Regions from separate parts of the Enterococcus sp. JNUCC 77 genome, predicted to be linked through region 2. Evidence: predicted binding sites of a transcription regulator. Region 2 holds the regulator's gene; each other region holds the start of a gene.

Region 1 (3,277 bases), 1.2 Mb from region 2:
ATCATGGGATTATTTATGTGGTGATTGGATTAGTCGTTACTTTAGCGATTGTAGGCGTCTTGTTATTATTTAGCTTGAGTATTAATGCCCAAGTATTATTTGTCATCATTACCAATCGCTTATTTAAACGACAAAAACTGCGGGATCTGATTGATAAAGTTAATATGCAATTTTATTCTTTACGAGATACGATTCAAACTTTTTTTAATCATAAGGAAACGGTCATAAAGGTTTTTCTCTCAACTTTGGTGAAATTAGGTGTTTGGTATACTATCCCATATTTTATTTTATCTAGTGAAAGTAAAGATCTAAACTTGTTATTAATAGTTGCACTAATCAGTTTTACCGTTATTCTCGGGGGGATTTTACCTGCTCCTGGTGGAATCGGTGGATTTGAGTTTGTCTATGTTTTATTATTTAGTTCAGTAGTTGGACGAGTCGAAGCGGTATCTTCTTTATTATTATATCGTTACGCTACTTATTTGATGCCTTTCCTAATTGGTATGGTATACGTGTTGATAAATAAACAAAGAGAAATTAATTTAGAACTTAAAGAGAATAAAATGAAAAAAAGAGTTGATGATTAAATGGGCATTGACAATATAATAAGATATAACTAAAAAAATACCTCAAATTTAGTAAAATAAATTTGGAGGTATTTTTGTTATGGCAAAACATAATTATTATTCCGAGAATTAAAAATTCAAATTGTGAAACGTCTATTAGTTGGTGAATCAGTTACCTCACTAGAAAAGGAATTTAACATTCCTAGTAACAGAACAATCTATATCTGGAAAAAATGGTATGCTGCGCATGATTTGACTAGACTTAAATCATCTTCTGGTCGACTTTGGAAAGCAGAAAAAATACTAGAAAAAGAATAAAAAGATAAAAACAAAGAGCTGGAACTCCTGAAAATTTTTTTCTCAGAAAAGGTGGTGACATTAGAAAGTATTATTCATTAATAAACACATCGATAAATTATCAACTACTCGACTGACAAAGTTATTCGGCATTTCAAGAAGTAGCTATTATCATAACAGAAATCAAGATTTTTTGTGCTCACTTCAATTGAAGAACGCATTCAACTAACAGATTGAGCTGCTTTTTCATTTTGTTTCAAAAAATATTTGCACTTCCTAAATTGTCGATGCTTTTTTTAAAATAACTTAAATATTTAGTTTTTATTTGACCTTAACTGACCAATGGAGCTATAATTAGTTTGTACTAAAAAAGGAGGATAAATAATGAATATTGAAAAAATGACAACAACCCTTCAATCTGCTATTGCAGAAGCGCAACAAGTTGCGATGACTCGTAAACATCAAGAAATTGATATTGTGCATTTATGGAAAATTTTCTTACAGCCAAATCATTTTGGTCGTAATTTTTATACAGATGCTGGCATAAATGTCGACCAATTTGAAAATGAAATTGACCAAGCTTTAGATGAATATCCAAGTGTTAGTGGCAATGTCCAATATGGTCAAGGTTTTAGCCAAAATTTATTTCACTTATTTTCTGAAGCTGATCAATTGCGTAATCAATTCCAAGATGAATTTTTATCAACAGAGGTCGTAATTTTAGCTTTGATGAAATTACCAAACTATCGATTAACCAAATATTTAAACTCACAAGGTTTAAACGAAAAAGAAGTTCGGAAAAACATTGAGGAAATCCGTCAAGGAGAAAGAGTTACAAGTCAGAACCAAGAAGAAACTTATAAAGCACTAGAAAAATATGGTGTTGACTTGGTACAACAGGTTAAAAGTGGAAAACAAGATCCCGTGATTGGTCGAGATGAGGAAATTCGTGATGTGATTCGAATTTTAAGTCGAAAAACTAAAAACAATCCGGTTTTAATTGGTGAACCCGGCGTTGGTAAGACAGCAATCGTTGAAGGCTTAGCGCAAAGAATCGTTCGAAAAGATGTACCAGAAAACTTGAAAGATAAAACAATTTTTTCACTGGACATGGGTGCTTTAATTGCTGGTGCGAAATTTAGGGGAGAATTTGAAGAAAGATTAAAAGGCGTCTTAAAAGAAGTCAAAAAATCTGATGGTCGAATTATTCTATTCATAGATGAAATTCATAATATTGTTGGTGCTGGAAAAACTGAGGGAAGCATGGATGCCGGTAATTTGCTAAAACCAATGTTGGCTCGTGGTGAATTACATTTGATTGGTGCTACGACTTTAGATGAATACCGTCAATATATGGAAAAAGATAAAGCCTTAGAACGTCGTTTCCAAAAGGTATTAGTAAAAGAACCAACTTTGGAAGATACGATTAGCATTTTGCGAGGATTAAAAGAACGGTTTGAAATCCATCATAGCGTGAACATTCATGACAATGCATTGGTTGCAGCTGCGACATTATCAGATCGCTATATTACAGACCGCTTTTTACCAGATAAAGCGATTGATTTGGTTGATGAAGCTTCCGCTAGTATTCGAATGGAAATGAATTCAATGCCGACAGAACTGGATCAAATTTCTCGTCGTTTGATGCAATTAGAAATTGAAGAAGCCGCTTTGAAAAAAGAATCGGATGATGCAAGTAAAAAACGTTTAAACAATTTGCAAGAAGAGCTGGCTGATTTACGAGAAGATGCTAATAATATGAAACTACAATGGGAGACCGAAAAAGAGGAAGTTAATGCTGTTTCTTCAAAACGTAGTGAAATTGATCAGGCTCGACACGAATTAGAAGATGCTGAAAATAATTACGATTTAGAACGAGCAGCCGTTTTACGCCACGGTACAATTCCAAAACTTGAAAAAGAGTTGGCTGAATTAGAAGAAAAAAATAAGGCTAATGATTTGAAAATGGTTCAAGAAGCAGTAACTGAAAATGAAATTGCAGAAGTTGTCGGACGGTTAACTGGCATTCCGGTAACGAAACTGGTGGAAGGTGAAAGAGAAAAACTTTTGCATTTAAACAGTACTTTACACACAAGAGTGATTGGTCAAGATGAAGCAGTTGATGCTGTTTCAGACGCGGTGTTGCGTTCACGTGCAGGATTACAAGATCCTAACCGTCCATTAGGCTCATTTTTATTCTTAGGACCAACTGGAGTTGGTAAAACGGAATTAGCTAAAGCCTTAGCAGAAAACTTATTTGATTCTGAAGACCATATGGTAAGAATAGATATGAGTGAATACATGGAAAAACATGCAGTCTCTCGTTTAGTAGGTGCACCTCCAGGCTATGTCGGTTATGAAGAGGGCGGACAATTAACAGAATCTGTGCGACGAAATCCCTATACAATTATTTT
Region 2 (3,277 bases):
CGATCGAGGACTTAACCAAGATAAAATGGACTCGGAAGTTAAAAAAAGATGGAATGTTTTTTGATCCAGTTTTGAGTGAGCGAAGTTTACTCAACTAAATAGTGTGGTGGCGATAGCAAGAAGGATACACCTGTTCCCATGTCGAACACAGAAGTTAAGCTTTTTAGCGCCGATCGTAGTGAGGGGTTGCCCCTTGTGAGAGTAGGACGTCGCCACGCGAATTTTTTGATTTATGGAGGTTTAGCTCAGCTGGGAGAGCATCTGCCTTACAAGCAGAGGGTCAGCGGTTCGAACCCGTTAACCTCCATATGAGCCGTTAGCTCAGTTGGTAGAGCATCTGACTTTTAATCAGAGGGTCACAGGTTCGAGCCCTGTACGGCTCATAAAGATATGCGGGTGTGGCGGAATTGGCAGACGCACTAGATTTAGGATCTAGCGCCTTCGGGCGTGGGGGTTCAAGTCCCTTCACCCGCATTAAATAAAACGCCGGCTTAGCTCAGTTGGTAGAGCATCTGATTTGTAATCAGAGGGTCGAGGGTTCAAGTCCTTTAGCCGGCACTTTTTTAAGAAAAGCAACGAAAGTTTGCGGAAATAGCTCAGTGGTAGAGCACCACCTTGCCAAGGTGGGGGTCGCGGGTTCGAACCCCGTTTTCCGCTTTCTCTGAAAAGACCAGGGACATGCCGGGGTGGCGGAACTGGCAGACGCACAGGACTTAAAATCCTGCGGTGAGTGATCACCGTACCGGTTCGATTCCGGTCCTCGGCATTAGTACGAATAATGATGCGCCCATAGCTCAACTGGATAGAGTGTTTGACTACGGATCAAAAGGTTAGGGGTTCGACTCCTCTTGGGCGCGTAGTCTTTTTTTATTTTTACGGGAAGTAGCTCAGCTTGGTAGAGCACTTGGTTTGGGACCAAGGGGTCGCAGGTTCGAATCCTGTCTTCCCGATTCTTAGAAGGTGAAAACCTTCTATTTTTTTTACTCATTTTTAAACAGATAAGCTATTACTCTTTCTTTCACATGCTAAATTCGTTATAATTAAGGTCAGAAATAGTCAACAGAAATAGATAATGGGAGAGGATAATAGTGAGTCGAAATACCTCAGATTCAATCGAAGCATATTTGAAGGGTATCTTAGAAGACCATGAAATAATTGAAATCAGGCGAGCGGAAATGGCTCAATTGTTTAATTGCGTACCTTCCCAAATTAATTACGTGATCAATACTCGTTTTACTTTTCAGAGGGGATATATTGTTGAAAGTAAGCGAGGTGGCGGTGGTTATATTCGGATTAGCAAAGTACAGATTTCCGATCAACACTATTTCTTAGAACAGTTAATGAATTCTTTTGGAACGGAAATTTCGGAAGCAAATGCTTTTGGAATTATTCAAAAATTATTTGAAGAGAAAATTGTGACGGAAAATGAAGGAAATTTAATGCTGAGTGCATTGTCGAAAAACACATTGGGAATTAGTCAAATTGAAAATAGATTACGGGCGCGTGTATTACATGGATTTTTAGAACGTTTGAGTTATGAAAAAAAGGAGTGAAATAGATGGATCAATTATATACTGAAAGAGCGAAAGCAGTCTTGACGATTGCCCAACAAGAAGCGAAGTATTTTAAACATCGTTCAGTTGGTTCAGAGCATTTATTATTGGCTTTAGTTATTGAACAACAGGGAATTGCCGGAAAAACCTTGCGTCAAATGAATTCTACAGAAGCAGATATTCGTGAAGAAATTGAAAATATGACTGGTTATGGTTCAGTGACCAATTATGCAGAAGGTAGTTATTTACCTTATTCACCGCGAGCAAAACAAATTTTGATTTTTGCTGATGATGAAGCCAAACGTTTCAATGCTAAATTGGTTGGAACTGAACATATTTTATTGGGCTTACTGCGGGATGATGAGATTTTGGCTTCTCATATTTTAGTCAATCTTGGATTAAGCTTACCTAAGATGCGTCAATTGCTATTACGTAAAATGGGCGTCAACGAATCGATGACTGGTAGCAATGGTCAAAACAATCGTAGAAAACCAGCGAAACAAGCGACAACCAATTCACAAGGGACGCCAACGCTTGATAGTTTGGCTCGTGATATGACCAAACTAGCTCGGGAAAAACGTTTAGATCCAGTGGTAGGTCGCGATAGTGAAGTTCGTCGTGTTGTTCAAATTTTAAGTCGCCGAACTAAAAATAATCCAGTTTTAGTGGGTGAACCCGGTGTTGGTAAGACAGCCATTGTAGAAGGCTTAGCTCAACGAATAATTACGGATGATGTGCCAGAAGACATGCGTGGAAAACGTCTAATGATGTTAGATATGGGCGCATTAGTAGCGGGTACAAAGTATCGTGGTGAATTTGAGGATCGTTTGAAAAAAGTGATTGATGAAATCTATAACGATGGCCAAATTATTTTATTTATTGATGAACTGCATACTTTAATTGGTGCCGGTGGTGCAGAAGGTGCGATCGATGCTTCAAATATTTTGAAACCAGCTTTGGCTCGTGGTGAATTGCAAACAATTGGTGCCACGACTTTAGATGAGTATCAAAAATATATTGAAAAAGATTCTGCATTGGAACGTCGTTTTGCCCGGGTACAGGTGGAAGAACCAACTCCTGAAGAAGCAGAAGAAATCTTAAAAGGCTTACGCCCACGTTATGAAGAACATCATGGGATTAAGATTACTGACGAAGCATTACATGCGGCGGTATCTTTATCAGTTCGTTATATTAATTCTCGTCAACTACCAGATAAAGCCATTGACTTAATGGATGAAAGTGGTGCGAAAGTCCGCTTAGATACGACAGATGAAGAATCTGAATTGGTAGAATTGAAACAAGAATTAGAAAACTTATCAGCAGAAAAAGAAAAAGCGATTCAAAACCAAGACTTTGAATCAGCTGCTCGTCTACGTTTGAAAGAAAAGCAAATGGCACAGGCTGTTGAAGCAGAAGCTTTAAAAGAAGCCAAACAAGAAAAAGGCTATGCGAATGAAGTAACAGAAGAAGATGTCGCTGCAGTGGTTTCTCAGTGGACCGGTGTGCCATTGCAACAATTAGAGAAAAAAGAAAGTCAACGGTTATTGGATTTAGAAAATGTATTGCATAAACGTGTGGTAGGACAAGAAGATGCCGTTAAAGCTATTTCGCGGGCAATTCGTCGGGCTCGGAGTGGTCTGAAAGATCCAAACCGACCAATTGGCTCATTTATGTTCTTAGGTCCAACTGGTGTGGGTAAAACAGAATTGGCGAAAGCATTAGCA
Region 3 (3,277 bases), 830 kb from region 2:
GGCGATTAAGCTTAGGCGCGGGGATAATGCTTTTAGGGAATAGTTTAATTAATTTTTTGGCTGACAATTATACCGATCATTTCACTGGTGGTTTTAGTGTGTTGCAATTAATTGGACCAAATAATATTTTTCTAACATTGGCATTATTGTTCGCTTTGATATGGGCAGTTGATTTAAGTCGAGAGAATGGTAAATATTTAGTAGTAGCGGGATTTTTATTACTACCAATTTTGTTCAGTGAAGGTGGTCTTTATTTATTGCCAATTAGCTTAATTTTTTACTTTAGCCACTTGAAGCAAAATTCGAAAATTCTTTATTTAGGAGTTTTTGCTATTTGTTTTGTTTTGTTTGCGTGGAGTATTGTTATTTTTTGGCAGATGAATACTGGGGAGAGTTTGTATCAATATTTGACGTTTGATAATGAGTTTATGATGGTGACGGTATTACCATTGATTTATTTATACAATGGAAAAAGAGGCGGTTATCAAACCAAAACATCTAAATATTTCTTTTACGTTTTTTATCCATTGCATCTATGGGTGATTTATTTAGTAAATATGTTTATATAAAAAAACTCCTGCAAAAAATTTGCAGGAGTCATTTTGTTTAGCTTAAAGCTGAACTATTTTCCATTACTTCGTCAATTAGACCATATGCTTTTGCTTCTTCAGCTGTCATATAGTTGTCACGGTCAGTATCTTTTTCAATCACTTCAAGTGGTTGACCAGTCCGTTCAGCTAAAATTTTATTCAAGCGTTCGCGAGTTTTTAAGATATGTTTTGCTGCAATTTCGATTTCAGTTGCTTGACCTTGGGCGCCACCTAATGGTTGGTGAATCATGATTTCAGCATTCGGTAAGGCAAAACGTTTCCCTTTTTGGCCAGCTGTTAATAAGAAACTACCCATTGATGCAGCCATCCCTAAAACGATTGTTTGGACATCGGCTTTTACAAAGTTCATTGTGTCAAAAATTGCTAAACCGGCAGATACACTACCACCAGGAGAGTTAATGTAGATATAAATATCTTTTTCAGAGTCCTGTGCATCTAAAAATAGTAATTGGGCAATCACTGAGTTTGCCACGTTATCATCAATCGCGCCACTCAACATAATAATCCGGTCTTTTAATAGACGAGAGTAAATATCGTAAGCTCTTTCGCCACGAGATGATTGTTCAATAACTGTAGGGACTAAATTCATAGGAAATTCCTCCTCAAATCTTTTTTCAAAATTATTTTAGCACACTTCAAGTGTAATTGCTAAATTCTAAAACATAGTATAATCTATTGGTCAACATTGGTCAAATGTTTTGGACGATTATTTTGACTTTCTTCAACCATCCTTTTTAATTCGGAAATATGGTAATATAAAAGACAGGAAAAGAGGGTGAAAAATGAGTACTGGACTTATTGGATTAATCGGTGTTTTGATTGGTGCTGCGATTGTTGGCGTGACAGTTTTTTTCTTTTTTAAATATCAAGAAAGACAAACTTATCGGAAACGAGAACTTGAACACCGAGTAAAAGAAATTGAAGTAATGAATTTATTAAATAAAAAAATCAATGAAATTTTGAGTAAACGTAGCTTAATGATGGAAAATTACGTTAGTTTCAATGCATTTGATGATACTTATATAGCAATTGATGATTATATTTATTTGCAATCTTTTGCCGCACAAAATAATTTTTATTTACCGACATATCTAGTGGAAGAGTTTTTTAAAAATATTTCCCATCGTAAAATGGTTATTTCACCTGAAGAAACCGTTCGTTTGGGAGGTTACGCATACAAGGGTGGACGAGTATTGATGGAATCTTTTGCTGATGAATTACTTTCAATTACGCAGGAAAAGAAAAATCAATTAGCACGTTTAACAAAAGAACCGTTACGCTATTTTGATGTAAAGTAGGAATATAATGGAGAAAGTATTAGTTATAGTTGGACCAACAGCGGTTGGTAAGACCAGTTTGAGTATTGATTTAGCAAAAAAATTTAACGGTGAAATTATTAGTGGTGACTCTTTGCAAGTTTATCGAACACTAGATATTGGTACTGCCAAAGTGACTGAAAAAGAAAAAGAGAGAATTCCCCATTATTTAATTGATGTTAAGGATCCAAATGAAAATTACTCAGTTGCAGAGTTTCAAAAAGAAGCGCGAAAAAAAATTGTGGATATTACTGCTACGGGAAAATTACCAATCGTAGTAGGTGGTACAGGCTTATATATTCAATCCTTGTTATGGGATTATCAGTTAGGTAAAGCTGAAACTGACCATGATCTTCAGTTAAGAAAAAAATATGAAATCTTTGCTGAAAAAAACGGCAAATCAGCACTTTGGGGGCAGTTAAAAGCGCTCGATCCATTAGCAGCAGAGAAAATCCACTTTAATAATCAAAAAAAAGTTATTCGAGCATTGGAAGTTTTTGAATTAACTGGACGTTCAATTTTTTCACCAGAAAAAACACCTAAATTGCTTTATAATCCAATGATTATTGGCCTAAATACAGAAAGAAAATTGTTATATCAGCGGATCAATCAACGGGTGGATCAAATGATTAATGATGGGTTATTGGATGAAGCCGAAAAACTTTTTGTTACGCCTACTGTTCAAGCAGCTCAAGGAATAGGCTATAAAGAATTATTCCCATATTTTCGAGGAGAACAATCTTTAACTGAAGCAACCGAAGAAATTAAGTTGCAATCCAGAAGATATGCCAAGCGGCAGTTGACTTGGTTTAGAAATCGAATGCCTGTTGTTTGGTATGATTTGGTGCAACAACCAGAAACTATTACAAATATAGAAAATGCTGTGGCAACATGGCTTAAGGAGGGATAGAATTGTCAGAACGCGTAATTCTAGTTGGTGTAGAAACAGATGATACAACATCCAATTTTTTAGAATCCATGCACGAATTGGCCGGATTAACTAAAACGGCCCATGGTGAAATTGTGTATTCATTGACCCAAAAACGTCAAAAAGTAGACCGCCAAACAATTATCGGTAAAGGGAAAATGGCTGAACTGCAACAATTAGTAGAAGCTCATGAAGCTGATTTAGTTATTTTTAACCATGCTTTATCTCCTCGCCAAGCAGAGACAATTGAAGGTATTGTAGGTGTGCCGGTAATTGATCGTATTCAATTAATATTAGATATTTTTGCCCAAAGAGCTCGTTCAAAAGAAGGCAAATTGCAAGTCGAGTTGGCGCAATTAAATTATTTATTTCATCGATTAACTGGTCAAGGGCAAAGTTTATCTCGTTTAGGTGGTGGGATT

The links. Region 2 encodes CtsR, which represses protease genes until heat stress. Its sites were predicted from a motif close to TTGGTCAAAAAAGGTCAAANA; they were not measured.
Region 1: the regulator CtsR is predicted to act here: its motif matches at 1,186-1,206, upstream of clpB (ATP-dependent chaperone ClpB).
Region 3: the regulator CtsR is predicted to act here: its motif matches at 1,287-1,307, upstream of clpP (ATP-dependent Clp endopeptidase proteolytic subunit ClpP).

Annotation. Positions count from the first base shown of each region.
Region 1 covers NZ_JBTHIG010000001.1:1,227,216-1,230,492, forward strand. The annotation lists gene ACVWNY_RS06125 (lysylphosphatidylglycerol synthase transmembrane domain-containing protein) at 1-587, shown strand, start outside; gene ACVWNY_RS06130 (hypothetical protein) at 711-884, shown strand; gene clpB (ATP-dependent chaperone ClpB) at 1,248-3,277, shown strand, end outside.
Region 2 covers NZ_JBTHIG010000001.1:28,788-32,064, forward strand. The annotation lists rRNA gene ACVWNY_RS00120 (23S ribosomal RNA) at 1-19, shown strand, start outside; rRNA gene rrf (5S ribosomal RNA) at 103-218, shown strand; tRNA gene ACVWNY_RS00130 (tRNA-Val) at 235-307, shown strand; tRNA gene ACVWNY_RS00135 (tRNA-Lys) at 311-383, shown strand; tRNA gene ACVWNY_RS00140 (tRNA-Leu) at 393-474, shown strand; tRNA gene ACVWNY_RS00145 (tRNA-Thr) at 486-558, shown strand; tRNA gene ACVWNY_RS00150 (tRNA-Gly) at 586-657, shown strand; tRNA gene ACVWNY_RS00155 (tRNA-Leu) at 681-766, shown strand; tRNA gene ACVWNY_RS00160 (tRNA-Arg) at 784-857, shown strand; tRNA gene ACVWNY_RS00165 (tRNA-Pro) at 877-950, shown strand; gene ACVWNY_RS00170 (CtsR family transcriptional regulator) at 1,086-1,553, shown strand; gene ACVWNY_RS00175 (ATP-dependent Clp protease ATP-binding subunit) at 1,559-3,277, shown strand, end outside.
Region 3 covers NZ_JBTHIG010000001.1:862,058-865,334, forward strand. The annotation lists gene ACVWNY_RS04400 (TraX family protein) at 1-569, shown strand, start outside; gene clpP (ATP-dependent Clp endopeptidase proteolytic subunit ClpP) at 607-1,200, opposite strand; gene ACVWNY_RS04410 (hypothetical protein) at 1,394-1,909, shown strand; gene miaA (tRNA (adenosine(37)-N6)-dimethylallyltransferase MiaA) at 1,917-2,837, shown strand; gene hflX (GTPase HflX) at 2,840-3,277, shown strand, end outside.